One region of the Acidovorax sp. DMC1 genome, then DNA from elsewhere that is predicted to be linked to it. Evidence: predicted binding sites of a transcription regulator. Region 1 holds the regulator's gene; the other holds the start of a gene.

What was found. Region 1 encodes sigma-54, which starts transcription at its own class of promoters, with help from an activator protein. Its sites were predicted from a motif close to TGGCANGNAANCTGCTTT; they were not measured.
Region 2: ACT531_RS15290 (pilin) is a predicted target of sigma-54. The motif match lies at 4,215-4,232, and genes of this name have one in related genera.

Annotation. Positions count from the first base shown of each region.
Region 1 is NZ_JBQUYO010000008.1:16,117-24,056, forward strand. It holds gene ACT531_RS16265 (hypothetical protein) at 1-284, opposite strand, end outside; gene argS (arginine--tRNA ligase) at 396-2,105, shown strand; gene ACT531_RS16275 (SPOR domain-containing protein) at 2,121-2,777, shown strand; gene ACT531_RS16280 (thiol:disulfide interchange protein DsbA/DsbL) at 2,870-3,526, shown strand; gene lptA (lipopolysaccharide transport periplasmic protein LptA) at 3,635-4,294, shown strand; gene lptB (LPS export ABC transporter ATP-binding protein) at 4,351-5,112, shown strand; gene ACT531_RS16295 (RNA polymerase factor sigma-54) at 5,112-6,710, shown strand; gene ACT531_RS16300 (acyl-CoA thioesterase) at 6,791-7,270, shown strand; gene ACT531_RS16305 (THUMP domain-containing class I SAM-dependent RNA methyltransferase) at 7,267-7,940, shown strand, end outside.
Region 2 is NZ_JBQUYO010000007.1:89,685-97,624, forward strand. It holds gene ACT531_RS15270 (Stp1/IreP family PP2C-type Ser/Thr phosphatase) at 1-118, shown strand, start outside; gene ACT531_RS15275 (FHA domain-containing protein) at 160-810, shown strand; gene ACT531_RS15280 (CHASE2 domain-containing protein) at 883-3,150, shown strand; gene ACT531_RS15285 (MBL fold metallo-hydrolase) at 3,161-3,949, shown strand; gene ACT531_RS15290 (pilin) at 4,269-4,754, shown strand; gene ACT531_RS15295 (O-antigen ligase family protein) at 4,682-6,529, shown strand; gene ACT531_RS15300 (hypothetical protein) at 6,526-7,269, shown strand; gene moaC (cyclic pyranopterin monophosphate synthase MoaC) at 7,278-7,799, opposite strand.

The DNA of each region.
Region 1 (7,940 bases):
ACGGTGTGCGGGTCGTCCTGGCGCAGATCGGTGATGCCGGTGGCATCAATGACAATTGCAGGGTCTTGCTCCCGGTAGGCCTCCAGGGCGGACCGGCCCAGGGTTCCGCCCACACAGAAGGAGACGAATGCGGCACACAGGCAGAGGGCCGTGAGCAGCCGGTCGTTCGATACAGACGCCCAATACAGCGAGAAGGCCAGGCATATCGCCATCAGCAGCACAAAAGGCACCTGAAACACCAGGGTCCAGCGGCGCCGGTAGAGCAGGATGGGTTGGGGTGGCATGTGCAATCTCCGGTTGAAAGGGCACGGCGACTTATTGTGCCTTTGGCTGCGGGACGCCACCCCGGTGGTGCGTCTGGCGCCCCGCTGTTGGCGGGCCCGTAAAATCCGCCGATGCTCACAGCCAAAAATGAATTGCTCGCTGCGCTCGCAGCCGAGCTGGAAAACCTGTCCCCCGGCGCTGGCGCCAAGGCAGCCTTTGAATCTCCCAAGGTGGCGGCCCATGGCGACTTCGCCTGCACTGCGGCCATGCAGCTGGCCAAGCCGCTCAAGCTCAACCCGCGTGCACTGGGCGAGCAGCTCAAGGCCGCGCTCGAAGCCACGCCAGCCTTTCAGCGCTGGGTGTCCGCCATTGAAATTGCGGGTCCGGGCTTTCTGAACATCCGCCTGCAACCTGCCGCCAAGCAGGAAGTGGTGCGTGAGGTGCTGGCTGCGGGCGAGCGCTTTGGTTACCAAGCCAGCAACGGCCAGCAGGTGCTGGTCGAGTTCGTGTCGGCCAACCCCACGGGCCCGCTGCACGTGGGCCACGGTCGCCAGGCCGCGCTGGGCGATGCGATTTGCAACCTGTTCAGCACCCAGGGCTGGAAGGTGCACCGCGAGTTCTATTACAACGACGCAGGCGTACAGATCGACACGCTGACCAAGAGCACGCAGCTGCGCGCCAAGGGCTTCAAGCCCGGCGACGACTGCTGGCCCACCGACAGCGAGAACCCGCTGGCCAAGAACTTCTACAACGGCGACTACATCGCCGACATCGCCGAGGCCTTCAAGGCCAAGGCCACGGTGAAGGCCGACGACCGCGAGTTCACCGCCAATGGCGACGTGGACGACTATGACAACATCCGCCAGTTCGCCGTGGCCTATCTGCGCAACGAGCAGGACAAGGACCTGCAGGCATTCAACCTGCACTTCGACCAGTACTACCTGGAGTCCAGCCTGTACACCAGCGGCCGCGTCGAGGCCACCGTGAACAAGCTCATCGCCAACGGCAAAACCTACGAGCAGGACGGCGCGCTGTGGCTCAAGAGCACCGACTACGGCGACGACAAGGACCGCGTCATGCGCAAGCAGGACGGCACCTACACCTACTTCGTGCCCGACGTGGCCTACCACATTGCCAAGTGGGAGCGGGGCTTCACCAAGGTCGTCAACATCCAGGGCACAGACCACCACGGCACCATTGCCCGCGTGCGCGCCGGCCTGCAGGCGGCCGATGTGGGCATCCCCAAGGGCTACCCCGACTACGTGCTGCACACCATGGTGCGCGTGGTCAAGGGCGGCGAAGAGGTCAAGATCAGCAAGCGCGCGGGCAGCTATGTCACGCTGCGTGATTTGATCGAGTGGACCAGCAAGGACGCCGTGCGCTTCTTCCTGCTCAGCCGCAAGCCAGACACCGAGTACACCTTTGACGTGGACCTGGCCGTGGCCCAGAACAACGACAACCCGGTGTACTACGTGCAGTACGCCCATGCGCGCATCCAGTCGGTGCTGCGCGCCTGGCAAGAGGCGGGTGGTGGTGATGTGGCTTCGCTCAAGGATGTGGACCTGTCCGCCCTCGAAGGCCCGCAGGCCCAGGCCCTGATGCTGCAGCTGGCCAAGTACCCCGAGATGCTCACGGCCGCTGCCGAGGGCGAAGCCCCGCACGATGTGACCTTTTACCTGCGCGACCTGGCCGCCAGCTACCACAGCTATTACGATGCCGAGCGCATCCTGGTGGACGACGAGGTGGTGAAGAAGGCGCGCCTGGCGCTGGTCGCTGCCACCGCCCAGGTATTGCACAATGGCCTGGCGGTGCTGGGCGTGTCGGCCCCGGCCAGAATGTAAGCAGTTACTACCAATATGAAAAAGCAACAGACGGGCGGGACCATTGTCGGCTTCATCGTCGGGGTCATCGTGGGCCTGGGCGCGGCGCTGGCCGTGGCCGTGTACGTGACCAAGGTGCCGGTGCCGTTCCTAAACAAGGGCAACGGCCGCGGTGCCGACCTGGACGCAGCGGAGTCCCAGAAGAACAAGAACTGGGACCCGAACTCGCCGCTGTATGGCAAGAACCCGGCCCGCCCCGCGGCGCCCCCGGTGGCCGCGGCTGCGTCAGCCCCTGCATCGGCACCGGCGCCCGAGGTGCGCGCCGCCGCATCGGCCGCCAAGCCTGCCGCGAGCAAGCCAGACGCCAAAGCCGAGGCCAAGGCAGAGAGCAAGCCGGGCGCAGACCCGCTGGGCGACTTGGCCGTGGCCAAGGCAGCCGCCAAGGGCAGCGTGGACCCGTTTGACTACTTTGTGCAGGCTGGTGCCTTCCGCACCCAGGCCGACGCCGACGCCCAGCGCGCCAAGCTGGCCATGCTGGGCTGGGAGGCCCGCGTGAGCGAGCGTGAGCAAAATGGCCGGGCAGTGTTCCGGGTGCGCATCGGCCCCTTCACCAAGCGGGACGATGCCGAGGTGCTCAAAGAGAAACTCGACGGCGCCGGGCTGGAATCGGCGCTCGTGCGCGTGCAGCGCTGAAGCGCTTGCAAAAACGGCGCCATCGCCAAGGCTGAACTTTTTGTAAAGGGATGTCTCACATCCCGCATAACTGAACCAGGAGAGTCTTTGTCATGAAACGCCGTGAGTTTTCTTTGTCCGCCGCCTCGGCGGTTGCCGCTTCTGCCCTGACGCTGCCAGTGGCCAACCCCGCCATGGCGCAAGCCCGCCAGTTCAAGGAGGGCAAGGACTTCAAGCGGCTGGACAAGCCCGTCGCCCCCGATGCGCCGGCCGGCAAGGTCGATGTGATCGAGTTCTTCTGGTACAGCTGCCCCCACTGCAACGCCTTCGAGCCCACACTGGACGCCTGGGTCAAGGCCGCGCCCAAGGATCTCTCCATCCGCCGCGTGCCCGTGGCGTTCAATGCCAGCTTCGTGCCCCAGCAAAAGCTGTTCTACACGCTCGAAGGCATGGGCAAGCTCGAAGCCCTGCATGCCAAGGTCTTCCGTGCCATCCATGTGGAAAAGGCCAAGCTCGCCAAGGACGACGAAATCCTGGCCTGGGTGAACCAGCAGGGCGTGGACGTGGCCAAGTTCAAGGAGGTCTACGGCTCCTTCAGCGTCGCCAACCAGGTGCGTCGCGCCTCGCAGCTGCAGGATTCGTACGGTGTCGAAGGCGTGCCATCCATGGGTGTGGCGGGCAAGTACTACACCGACGGCACGATGGCTGGCAGCATGCAGACCGTGCTGCAGGTGGTCGAATACCTGGCCGCTACGGCGCGCAAAGCCTGACGAGCGGCCGACCCTGTCGGCAAGCTGTCCCAAAGGCCCGCGGATGCGGGCTTTTTTTTCGGGGTGGGTACCATCGGGTGGCTACAATCGTTGCAAGATTCGTGCCCTATGACCCACCGCCTACTCCCCCTCCTTGTGCTCGCAGCCCTGACCGGCCTTGCGGGCATGGCACATGCCGAAAAGGCAGACCGTGCCAAGCCCATGAACATCGAGGCCGACGCCCTGCGGCACGATGAACTCAAGCAGACCAGCGTGTTCTCGGGCCGCGTGGTGATGACCAAGGGCACCATCGTGCTGCGCGGCGCGCGGCTGGATGTGCGCCAGGACGCCGACGGCTACCAGTACGGCGTGGTCACGGCCGAGGCGGGCAAACGGGCGTTCTTCCGCCAGAAGCGCGACACCGTGGCCGGAGCGCCGGACGAGTTCATCGAAGGCGAAAGCGAAGTCATCGAATACGACGGCAAGGCCGACAACGTGCGCTTCATCACCCGCGCCGAACTGCGCCGCTACCGTGGGTCGGTGCTCAACGACGAGATCACCGGCGCCGTGATCGTTTACAACAACCTCACCGACGTGTTCACCGTCGATGGCCAGAAGGCGCCTGCGTCTTCGGCTGCGGCCGGCGACGCCCCCACGTCTGGCGGCCGCGTGCGCGCCGTGCTGGCACCCAAGGACCCGCCGCCCGGTACGGCAGCCCCCGCCAAGGCGCCCGAGTCGCCCGCACCGGCGCTGCGCCCCAGCAACACCCTTGGCGGCGGCGCCAAGTGAGCGGGCGCGTGGTGAGTACTGGTCCCGAGACCCCGGCGACCCCTGCGAACAGCCGTCTGGGGCCTGATTCGCAGTCGGGCAGCCGCCTGGAGGTGCAGCACCTGGCCAAGTCCTATGGCAGCCGCAAGGTCGTCAAGGACGTGTCCCTGGAGGTGCAAAAAGGCGAAGTCGTGGGTTTGCTGGGCCCCAATGGCGCGGGCAAGACCACTTCGTTCTACATGATCGTGGGCTTGGTACGCAGCGATGCGGGTGACATCCGTATCGACGGCCAGTCCGTGGCCCACATGCCCATCCATCGCCGGTCGCGCCTGGGGCTGTCGTACCTGCCGCAAGAAGCCTCCATCTTCCGCAAGCTCACCGTCGAAGAAAACGTGCGCGCCGTGCTGGAACTGCAGCGCGCCGATGACGGCCAGCCGCTGTCGCGCGATGCCATCGAAGAGCGCCTGACGGCCCTGCTGCAAGAGCTGCGCGTGGACCACCTGAGGGCCTCACCCGCTCTGGCGCTGTCGGGCGGCGAGCGCCGCCGTGTGGAGATTGCGCGGGCCTTGGCCACCCAGCCGCGTTTCATCCTGCTGGACGAGCCCTTTGCGGGCATCGACCCCATCGCCGTGATTGAAATCCAGCGCATCATCGGCTTCCTGAAGGCGCGCGGCATTGGGGTGCTCATCACCGATCACAACGTGCGCGAGACGCTGGGCATCTGCGACCACGCCTTCATCATCAGCGACGGCCGCGTGCTGGCGCAGGGCACGCCGTCCGAGATCGTGGACAACGCGGAGGTCCGAAGGGTGTACCTCGGCGAACACTTCAGGATGTGATGAAGCCTGGACTGTCGCTGCGCGTCTCGCAGCATCTCGCATTGACCCCCCAGCTCCAGCAGTCCATCCGGCTGCTGCAGTTGTCCACGCTCGAACTCTCGCAGGAAGTCGAGCAGATGCTCGACGAAAACCCGTTCCTCGAACGCAATGCCGACGAAGCCCCGCGCGAGGAATTTGGCCTGGAAGCCGCCGACACGCCTGCACAGGCCGACGACTACAGTGCCGATGATGCTATGTTTTCAGGAGCTACCAGCGCAAGCAGTACTAGCGCTGATAGCCAAAACGACGCTGAAATCTCCGGCGGGGGCTCGGACGAGCCCGACTGGAGCGGCGACGGCACCGTCGAGATGGCGCCCAACGATGCCGAGTGGGGCGGCGACGCCCCGGCACGCACCCGCAACGACGCGGAAGGCGACGAGGCCGATGCCACCGAGCTGGCCCGCTCGCACGAATCGCTGACGGCCTTTTTGCACCGCCAGGCGCTGTCGCTGCGCCTGTCCGAAGTGGACACGGCCGCGCTGCGTTTCCTCATCGAATCGCTGAACGACGACGGCTACCTCGAAGAGCCGCTGGAAGAACTCGCCATCAGCCTCGTCGGGCCCGACGACCTGGAACAGATCGAAGAGCTGGTGCACCGCTTCACGGTGGCCCAGCGCCTGCTGCAAAGCCTGGAACCTGTGGGCGTGGGCGCGCGCAATCTGTCCGAATGCCTGACGCTGCAGCTCGCGGCGTTGGCGGCCGACGAAGACAGCGACGCCGACCCCGAGACCGTGCAGACCGCTCTGCGCATCTGCCAGCAGCCGCTGGAGATGCTGGCCCGCCGCGACATCCGCCGCCTGACGCAGCTGTGCAGCGAAGGCGGCGTGGCTGGAGAAGAGCGTACCCGCGCTGCCATGGCACTCATCGCCCGCCTGGAACCACGCCCGGGCCGCAAGTTTGCCGACGTGGAGCGCAACATCATCGTGCCCGACGTCATCGTGCGCAAAGCCGGTCGCGCCAATGGCAGCGGCCAGCAGAGCTTCATCGTGCAGCTCAACCCCGACGTGATGCCCCGCCTGCGCGTGCACGACATCTACGCAGGCGCCCTGCGCGGCCACAAGGGCGGCGAAGGCCACCAGGGCATGCAGCAGCGCCTGCAGGAGGCGCGCTGGTTCATCAAGAACATCCAGCAGCGCTTTGACACCATCCTGCGCGTGTCGCGCGCCATTGTCGAGCGGCAAAAGAACTTCTTCACCCACGGTGAACTGGCCATGCGCCCGCTGGTGCTGCGCGACATTGCCGACGAACTGGGCCTGCACGAGTCCACCATCAGCCGCGTCACCACTGCCAAGTACATGGCCACGCCGATTGGCACCTACGAGCTGAAGTATTTCTTTGGCTCGGGCCTGGGTACCGAAACGGGCGGCAATGCATCGAGCACGGCGGTGCGCGCACTGATCAAGCAGTTCGTGTCGGCGGAGAGCCCGGCCAAGCCGCTGTCCGACAGCCAGATCGCCGAGATGCTCAAGGAGCAGGGCATCGAATGCGCGCGCCGCACCGTGGCCAAGTACCGCGAGGCGCTCAAGATCGCGCCGGCGAATTTGCGCAAGGCGTTGTAGCCGCCTCGGCAGCTGGCGCACGGCGCGCCTGCGATGCCGTACCTTTTCTGTTGTTTCCGTATTACCTACCGCAGCCCACCATGGCCCGCATCGTCTTTGACCTTCCCCCGTACTTCGGCTTTGCCACCGAGCTGCAGATCTACATCAGCCACGTGAACCAGGGCGGGCATCTGGACAACGCGCAGCTGCTCACCCTGGTGTCCGAAGCACGCGTGCGTTTCTTCCAGTCGCTGGGCTACCCCGAGGCCGATGTGGGCGGCCTGTCCATCGTGGTCGGCGACATCGTGGCGCAGTACAAGTCCGAAGGTTTCCACGGCGAGACCATGCGCGTGGAGATGGCGCCTGCGGACTTCAACCGCTACGGTTTCGACCTGGTGTTCTGCATGACCGAAAAGGCCTCAGGCCGCGAGGTGGCGCGCGGCAAGATCGGCATCGTCTTCATCGGCAAGGCCAGCCGCAAGGTCGCCCCCATCCCGGACTCCATCCGCCAGCTGCTGGCCCGGGCGGGGGAGCCCGGTTCCCCCGCAGTGCCCGAGCGCGTATCCTCCCCATCGACATGAACCAACTCCAACTTTTTCTCCCTTGCGCCGCGGGCGTCGAGGGCTTTCTGGCCGACGAGGTGCATGGCATCACCGGTCTCACGGGGCAAGACCTGCTGGTGGGCCGGGGTGGTGTGCTGCTGCGCGCCTCGTGGCGCCAGGCCATGCAGCTCAACCTGCACAGCCGTCTGGCCCAGCGCGTACTGGTGCAATTGGCCCACCGCCCGTACCGGTCTGAGAACGACCTCTACAACATGGCCAGCGATGTGGCTTGGGAGATCTGGTTCACCACGCGCCAGACCTTCAAGGTCGAAGTGACGGCCCAGCACAGCCCGCTGCAGAGCCTGAACTTCGCGGGCCTCAAGGTGAAAGACGCCGTGGCCGACCGCTTCCGCCACAAGAGCGGCGTGCGCCCCGATGTGAACACCCAGTGGCCCGACGTGCGCATCCACCTGCACCTGACCACCGACGAAGCCACGATCTACATCGACACCAGCGGCGAGCCGCTGTTCAAGCGCGGCTGGCGCGAGGACAAGGGCGACGCACCGCTCAAGGAAACCCTGGCCGCCGCCATGATCGCCGCCAGCGGCTGGGACCCGCACGGCGACAACCCCCAGCCCCTGTACGACCCCTGCTGCGGCAGCGGCACCATCGTGGTCGAGGCCGCGCAGATCGCCTGCCGCATCCCGGC
Region 2 (7,940 bases), on a different contig from region 1:
GCTCATTGACACCGCCAATGCCAACGGTGGTCGTGATAACGTGAGCGTGCTGCTGGTGCAGGCTGCCGCAGGAGGCAAGAAGCGCGGCCTCATGTCCCGATTGCTAGGGGCCTCTTGAACGGCCCGAACTACAACAATTCATCACATCAGGAGTGGATCATGCCGAGAATGATCGTTTCAATCGACGGCGTTGTTATCAAGGAAGTGCAGCTGACCAAGGAGCGGACTACGCTGGGTCGGCGCCCATACAACGACATCGTGATCGACAACCTCGCGGTGAGCGGTGAACATGCGGTGCTCCACATGGTGGGACACGATGTGGAGATTGAGGATTTGGGCAGCACGAACGGCACCTACGTGAATGCCAAGGCCGTCAAGCGCCAGGAGCTGCGCAATGGCGACACGGTCGAGGTGGGCAAGTACAAGATCCGCTTTTTGCAGGATGCCGAAGGTCAGAATTTCGAGAAGACCATGATCTTCAAGCCCGGCATGGTGCCGCCTGCAGTAGCCGCCGCCAGGCCCGCGCCAGCCGCCCCTGCGCCCGCTCCGATTTCAGCAGTGATTCGTGTCATGTCGGGCGCTGCAGCGGGGCGCGAGGTGTCCTTGCAAAAGGTTGTGACCACCATTGGCAAGCCTGGCGTGGCCGTGGCATCCATCACCAAGCGGCACCAAGGTTTTGTATTGGCTCACGTGGAGGGGCCTGAAATGCCCCTGCTCAACGGTGCGGCCATTGGTGCTTCGCCTGTTCCCCTCAAGCATGGCGATCGTCTGGAACTGGCTGGCACCGAAATGCAGTTCGAACAGACCTGACGCTTGGCATGGGCCCGCGCTATGGCTGCGGGCCTTTGCTGAACTGAATCTTCTCTCCTTGCGCGCGGACCCATGCTGCTGCAGTCCCTGTCGCACCTGTTCCGCCGACGCTGGCGGCGCATTGCAGTCACGCTGATACCGCTGGTTTTTGCACTGCTGCATGTGGCCGATGTGCTCCACCTGCAGGTGTTGGAGAGACTGGACAACATCATCTACGACACCCGCCTGCGGGTGACCATGCCTCGAACGCTGGACGAGCGCATCGTCATTGTCGATATCGACGAGAAAAGTCTGGGGCGTGTGGGCCAATGGCCCTGGCGCAGGGACAAATTGGCCGCGCTGGTGCGCGAACTGTTTGAGCGCCAGCAAGTGTCGGTCATCGGGTTTGACGTTCTGTTTGCCGAGGCCGACGAGAGTTCAGGTCTCTCTACGTTGCAAGAGCTGGCCCAAGGCCCTTTGCGCAGCCAGCCGGCCTTCCAGGAGCAACTGAAAAGACTGGCACCGTCGCTGGACTATGACGCGCTTTTTGCGCAGTCCTTGCGTGGGCAGCCCGTGGTGCTGGGTTACTACCTTTCGGGCGAAGACCGCGATGGCATCACGAAAGGCACGCTGCCGGACTCTGCGCTCCCGTTGGAACGCTTACGGGGCCTGCCGCTGGGAGCAACCACTTGGCGCGGCTATAGCAGCAATATCGAGGCATTGACCCGCGCAGCCCCTGCTGCGGGGTTCTTCAATTCCATCACGGACGAGGATGGGGTCGTTCGCTCCCTGCCGTTGTTGGCCGAGTACCAGGGGCAGTATTACGAGTCGCTGGCGTTGGCCATGTTCCGCACAGCCATCGGGTTGCCAGAAATCCATCCGGGCTTTGTAAACCCCACGCCCGTTGGGACGCATGATTTGCTGCAAAGCATCGTGTTGCGCCAGGATGGTCGCACGCTGGCACTCCCTGTAGACCAGCAACTGGCCACCCTCATTCCTTATCGGGGACCGGGAGATGCCAAAGGGGGCTCCTTTCGGTACATCTCAGCGTCGGACGTTCTGGATGGCGTGCTCCCACCGGGCCAGCTCAAGGATCAATTGGTGCTGGTTGGGTCCACCGCGCCTGGCTTGCTCGATTTGCGTGTGACGCCAGTGGGCAGAACCTACCCTGGCGTAGAAACCCATGCCAACGTGTTGTCGGCATTCCTGGATGGCAAAAGCATCGTCCGGCCCGACTATGCCGCCGGGTTTGATGTGCTGCAGCTCCTCTGCGCAGGGCTACTTTTGGCGGTGGCATTGCCGCTCCTGTCTGCATCTTCAGCGGTCTTACTGAGCGCCGGCGTGGTTTCTGCGCTCGTGGGGCTGAACCTGTGGATGTACATTGCGCAAGGTTTGGCGTTGCCGCTGGCTACGGCGGTGGTGATGTCCATGCTGGCCTTCGCGCTCAACATGGCCTACGGTTATTTTGTGGAAAGCCGGTCCAAGCGCGAACTCGCAGCGCTGTTCAGCGCCTATGTGCCTCCAGAACTGGTGGCCGAAATGGTCAAGCAGCCGGAGCACTACAGCATGCAGGCCACCAACCGGGAGCTGACGGTGATGTTCTGCGACATGCGGGGCTTCACCGCCATGTCTGAGCGGATGGAGCCTTTGCAGCTGCAGGGGTTGTTGAATGAAGTGTTCAGCAAGCTCACCCATATCATCCGCAGTCACCGCGGCACCATCGACAAATACATGGGCGACTGCGTTATGGCGTTTTGGGGAGCTCCTGTGGCTACACCAGACCACGCGCAGTTGGCGGTGACTGCGGCCCTGGAAATGTCGCAGGCCATTGGGCAAATCAACGCCAATCATCGCCAGCGCGGCCTGCCCGAGATCGGAGTGGGCATTGGTCTCAATACGGGCGTCATGTGCGTGGGAGATATGGGCTCTGACATCCGGCGCAGCTACACGGTCATCGGGGATGCGGTCAACCTTGGCTCGCGGCTTGAGGGGTTGTCCAAACACTACGGCACGTCGATCGTGGTGAGCGAGTCCGCCATGCAGCTCGCCCCTCAGTTTGCATGGCAGGCCATGGATCGCGTTCGCGTCAAGGGCAAGGCGCAGGCCGTCCCGATTTACCAGCCGCTGGCGCCCCGGGATCAGCTACCCGCCGAACTTGGCGAAGAACTGGTGTTATGGGAGGGTTTTCTGCGAGCCTATGCGGCGCAGGAGTGGGCACAATGCGACAAGCTGATGGCGCAGTTGCGAGGTTGCCGACCTCATTGCACTCTCTACGAGTTGTATGCTGCACGGGTCGAAGGCCTGCGTGGGTTGCCTTTTAATCCTGACTGGGACAGCGCCACCAATTTCGACACCAAGTAGAAGGCTCGACATGAAGGTTCGCGTGCTGGGGTGTTCCGGCGCTATCGCCAAGGACTGTCGCACGACATCGTTCTTGATTGGTGACAGCATCTTGCTCGATGCTGGCACCGGCGTGGGTGACCTGACGCTGGAAGAGATGGGCAAGATTGACCACGTACTCCTGACACATTCCCACTTGGACCACATCGCCGCGCTGCCCCTGATGCTCGACGCGGTGTCGTCGCAGCGCCGTCACCCGGTGCAAGTGCATGCCCTGGCTGCCACCATCTCTGCGCTGCAGAAGCATGTGTTCAACAATGTCATCTGGCCTGATTTCAGTGCGATACCGTCTGCTGCATCTCCGTTTTTGCAATATCAAGCTTTTGTATGCGGTGACGTACTGAGCATCGCAGGTGTTCAGATCGAAGTGCTGCCAGCCCACCATACCGTCCCTGCCGTGGGGTTTGCGGTGGAAGGCGACACCGGCTGGTGGGTATTCAGCGGCGACACTGAACGCAATCCTGCCTTTTGGACTCGCGTCAACCTATTGTCAGTGGTTTGCTTGGTGATAGAGACGGCTTTCAGCGATCGCGAAAGCGACCTAGCCTGCCGCAGTCTTCATCTGTCCCCTGCCACCTTGGCGCAGGAACTGGCTAACGTCCCGGTAACACAGCGCTATCCCATCTACATTACGCACACGAAGCCTTCTGAGACATCGCTCATCATGAACGAGATCCGACAGCTTGAATGCACCGCCATCGAGCGTCATGGCCCTCATGACATTCGGTGGCTGGTTGCCGGGCAGACGTTGGAGATTTGATTCCGTTGCGCGCCGTTCTGACAATACTGAACGACAAAAATGTAAAACTATGAAAAGTCTTGGGTCGTTGATTGTGTGAATTCGGGCGGTCTAGTTGGGGATGGAAGCTTTTTGCATCACCTAGACTCGAAGGAGGCGTTTTCCTGGGGAACGCCTCGAAAATCGGCTTGACTCCCGATGCACTTGTACAAGGTGTGGAGGAGTTCTTACCTGTTGCTACGGCCTTTGGCTGCTCAAGTCCGAAATAGTGCTTGTTTTGGGCACCAGGCACAGCAATTGCATATCCACCTCGCATCTGCAATTTTTTTAGGAGTTCTTCATGAAGCGTTCTATCCAAAAGGGTTTTACCCTGATCGAACTGATGATCGTGGTTGCGATCATCGGTATTTTGGCTGCTGTGGCTCTGCCTGCGTACCAGGACTACACCATCCGAGCCAAGATGTCTGAGCCCACTCTGGCGTTGTCGGGCTGCCGCACCAGCGTCCAAGAACTGATCGAAGGCACCACCGCTGCAACTCTGCCAGCTGCAGATGACGAAAAGTGGGGCTGCCCAATCGGTGCCAGCGCAGAAACAAAGTATGTTGACGAATTGCATGTAACAAACACTGGCGTTGTGCGGGTTACTGTTCAAAACATCGCTGCTGTTGTTGACTCGAAGATCGTGTCTTTGGCTCCCATGAAAGATGACACGACCCTCTTCGCAAACACCGATGTTCGTACGAAGGTGTACAAATGGCGTTGTGGCAACACTACGGACGGCACCACTGTGAGCACGAAGTATTTGCCTTCTTCTTGCCGCGGTTAATACAGAGCAGTCTAAAAAACGGCGGTCTTACCGCCGTTTTTTATTTGGGCTTCCTGTTTTCTATGTCGCAACTACTTTGGGCCTTTGCCCTGCTCTGTGCATTTGTCAGTTGGCATGCTAGCGATCTGTATTACCCGTGGCTTAAGTTTCAGTCAGAGGGATGGGCAGCTGTCAGCTTACTTTTCGTGGTAGCGGCATGTGCGTTACCATCTCGAAAACACTCACGGCAGGTTGGTGTCCCTTTAGATTATCTGAGTTGGTTTTTGTTGGCACTGCCATTTGTTGCCTGCGGACATTTGCTGTTCAATCCTGAAGTGTTTTTGGGTGACGTAGCCTTAGTCACTCTATACGCCATAGGGGCCTTCGTTGCTTTGGAGCAAGGCCGTATTTCGGCGGCGCTGCATCGCAGTGGTGGCATCGAGGTCTTATGTTTGTTGTTACTCGTATCGGGCATAACCAGCGTCGCTGAAGCTCTGTATCAGTGGCTGCAACTCGACGGCTTGGGTTTCTGGGTGATTCAGTTGCCTGAGAATGTGCGCCCTTCGGGAAATTTTGCACAAGCCAATCGTATGGCATTGCATACGGCAGTAGGCATTGCGGCTGCATTTTGTCTGAATCAGCGCGGCATTCTGACCCATTGGGCTACGGCTCTGTTGGTGAGTTTTCTGGGATTGGGCGTGGCCCTCACGCAATCACGAGCAGGCTTATTGTCTGCTGTGCTGATTCTGGGTTTCTCAGTGTATTTTTGCCGAGAACGCCGCCGTTCAATGGTGTTCTATAGTGCCCTGCTTGTCGCGGTGTTTTCACTTTTCTGGGCACTGCCGACCGTTTCGTCAGCGCTGGAATTGGGGTTGATCCGCACGAGTCGTCTGGCCATGGGCTCGCGAACTTCTCTGATGCTGGGTTTTATAGACGGGGTGCTGCAGCAACCTTGGTGGGGCTACGGGCCTGGACAAATCGTGCAGGTGCAGGTGCAGCAGGCCGCTAACGCAATTCCCGTATTGGTCAGTTTTTGGTCGCATAACATTGCGTTGGATATGGCGCTTCTTTTTGGAGTACCTGTTGCCATTATCTTTGTGTTATTGATTGGGTATTTTGCAATTCGATTGATTAAAAATAGTTGGATTCAGGATAATCAATTCGTGGTTCTTGCAGTGATACCATTTGCTGTTGCTTGCAATACTGAATACCCGCATGCGTATTTAAATAGCCTGTTGCTTTTTATGTATATCATGGGCTTCGCTAGCTTTAAATTAATGGAGCAGGGGTCGGGCTTACAGAGTGAAGGGCGCGGTACGGGTGAGTTAAAGGCTGGCATAAAAAAAATAGTTACATCACTAGTTGTTTTAAGTTTTTTCGCCCTTGGTAGTGTCGTAGTTGTGGACTATTACAGGTTAGCATATTCTCTCCAAGTTGCAAGGTTTGAGGCGGCCCGTGCAGGTACGTTTCCTCCAGGCTATTCTTATCCGCAATCTCTGTTGTTGACTAATCTACAAGCCTTGATCTTCATGGTGAGGCAAAATGACTTTGCAACAATGAATTCGAAAGAAATTGAAGAATACCGGAAGGCAGCTTTCCGTAATCCCTATGAGCCTGCTTTGCGTGGCTATGCAGTTGCATCGGGACTGCATGGCGTTGCAGAAGGCTCTAAATACTCTGCAGATTCAGCATTGAAAATCCTGGAATCCTTTTATGGAAAGCACGCAAAAGATGTAGCATTGCGCAGAATAGAGTTATTGCGTAAGGAGATTCAGGAGTCTGGGGGTGTTGAATGATTGCAGTCAAAAACCGCTGGCAGGCTTCTTTTTATCATTTGCTTTTTAGTCTGGTCTTATCCGTTTGTGCTGCAATCTTGGTATTTCAGGTTTGGTATCCTGGGCATTTTGTAAAAATATCCGGCGGCCTGCAGATGTTTGCTGCCTTGGTTGCAATCGATTTTGTCATGGGCCCATTGCTTACATTAATTGTATTTTCCAAAATAAAATCGAAAAAAGAAATACTTTTTGATGTTTCTATTGTTATTTTTTTGCAGATGGGAGCTTTGGTTTACGGCGTGTGGTCTCTGGCGTCCGCTAGGCCAGCCTACCTTGTCTATGAGTACGGACAATATTCCGTAGTGCGGGAAATGGATTTGGAGGGGGCTTTTGCTAAAAAAATCCCTGCTGAATTAACAAGGGGAATTTTTTCAGCACCCCGCTATGTGGCTTTACGCCCTTTTAGTGATTCTAAGGAGCAATATCAGTACACCATGGACGCATTGTCGGGTATACCATTGGCATTCAGAACCGAGCTCTGGAGGTCCTATCAAGAGTCGCAATCTAGCGTGCTCTCCGAGGCAAAATTAGTGGCCAGCGCGCCCAATTTGCTGGAGATTTTGATTGAGAAAAAAATCTACCACGATGGTGATGTTTTATATTATTTACCGTTGCAAGGTGTTAAGGGGTTTTGGTCGGTCATTCTGAATGGCGATGCAGAAATCATTGATTTTGCAGAATGGGATCCATTGGGGGGATGATATAGCCATCAGGCAGCATAGTCTGATTTTCCTCCCCGCTTTTCCCTAACTTTTACTTCCGTGATTACCATTCCCCGATCTGCCGCCTTGCACATGTCGTAAATTGTTAAAAGGGCAATTTGTACAGCCGTCAGTGCTTCCATCTCGACCCCGGTTTGTCCTACCGTTTCCACAGTGGCTGCACATAATATGCACGAAGTGCCCGTTGTGGGGATGTTATCAGTCTCAAACTCAATAGCAACCCGCGTTATTGCAAGGGGGTGGCACAAGGGTATTAAATCGCTTGTTTTCTTGGCGGCCATGATGCCGGCGACACGGGCGATTCCCAGGACGTCACCTTTTTTGGTGGTACCCGATTCGATTAATGCTAAGGTTTCAGGCCGCATTTCGATGCGACCGGTAGCCACTGCTAATCGATGCGTAGTGGCTTTAGCGCCAACGTTAACCATGTGGGCTTTGCCTTGAGCGTCGAAGTGGGTAAGAGGCGAGGCATTGGCTGTTTCAGGGAGGACTGATGTTTTGGGGCTCATGATCTTGGCGCGCGAGCTGGGTTGCAAGCCTGTGTGAAACAATTAGAAAGTCAGTGCATCATAAGGTGATCCACCACCAAACAGCGTGTTGGGTGATGGATGACAGCAGGGAGTCCCCGAGTGTGGATATTGAATAAAAAA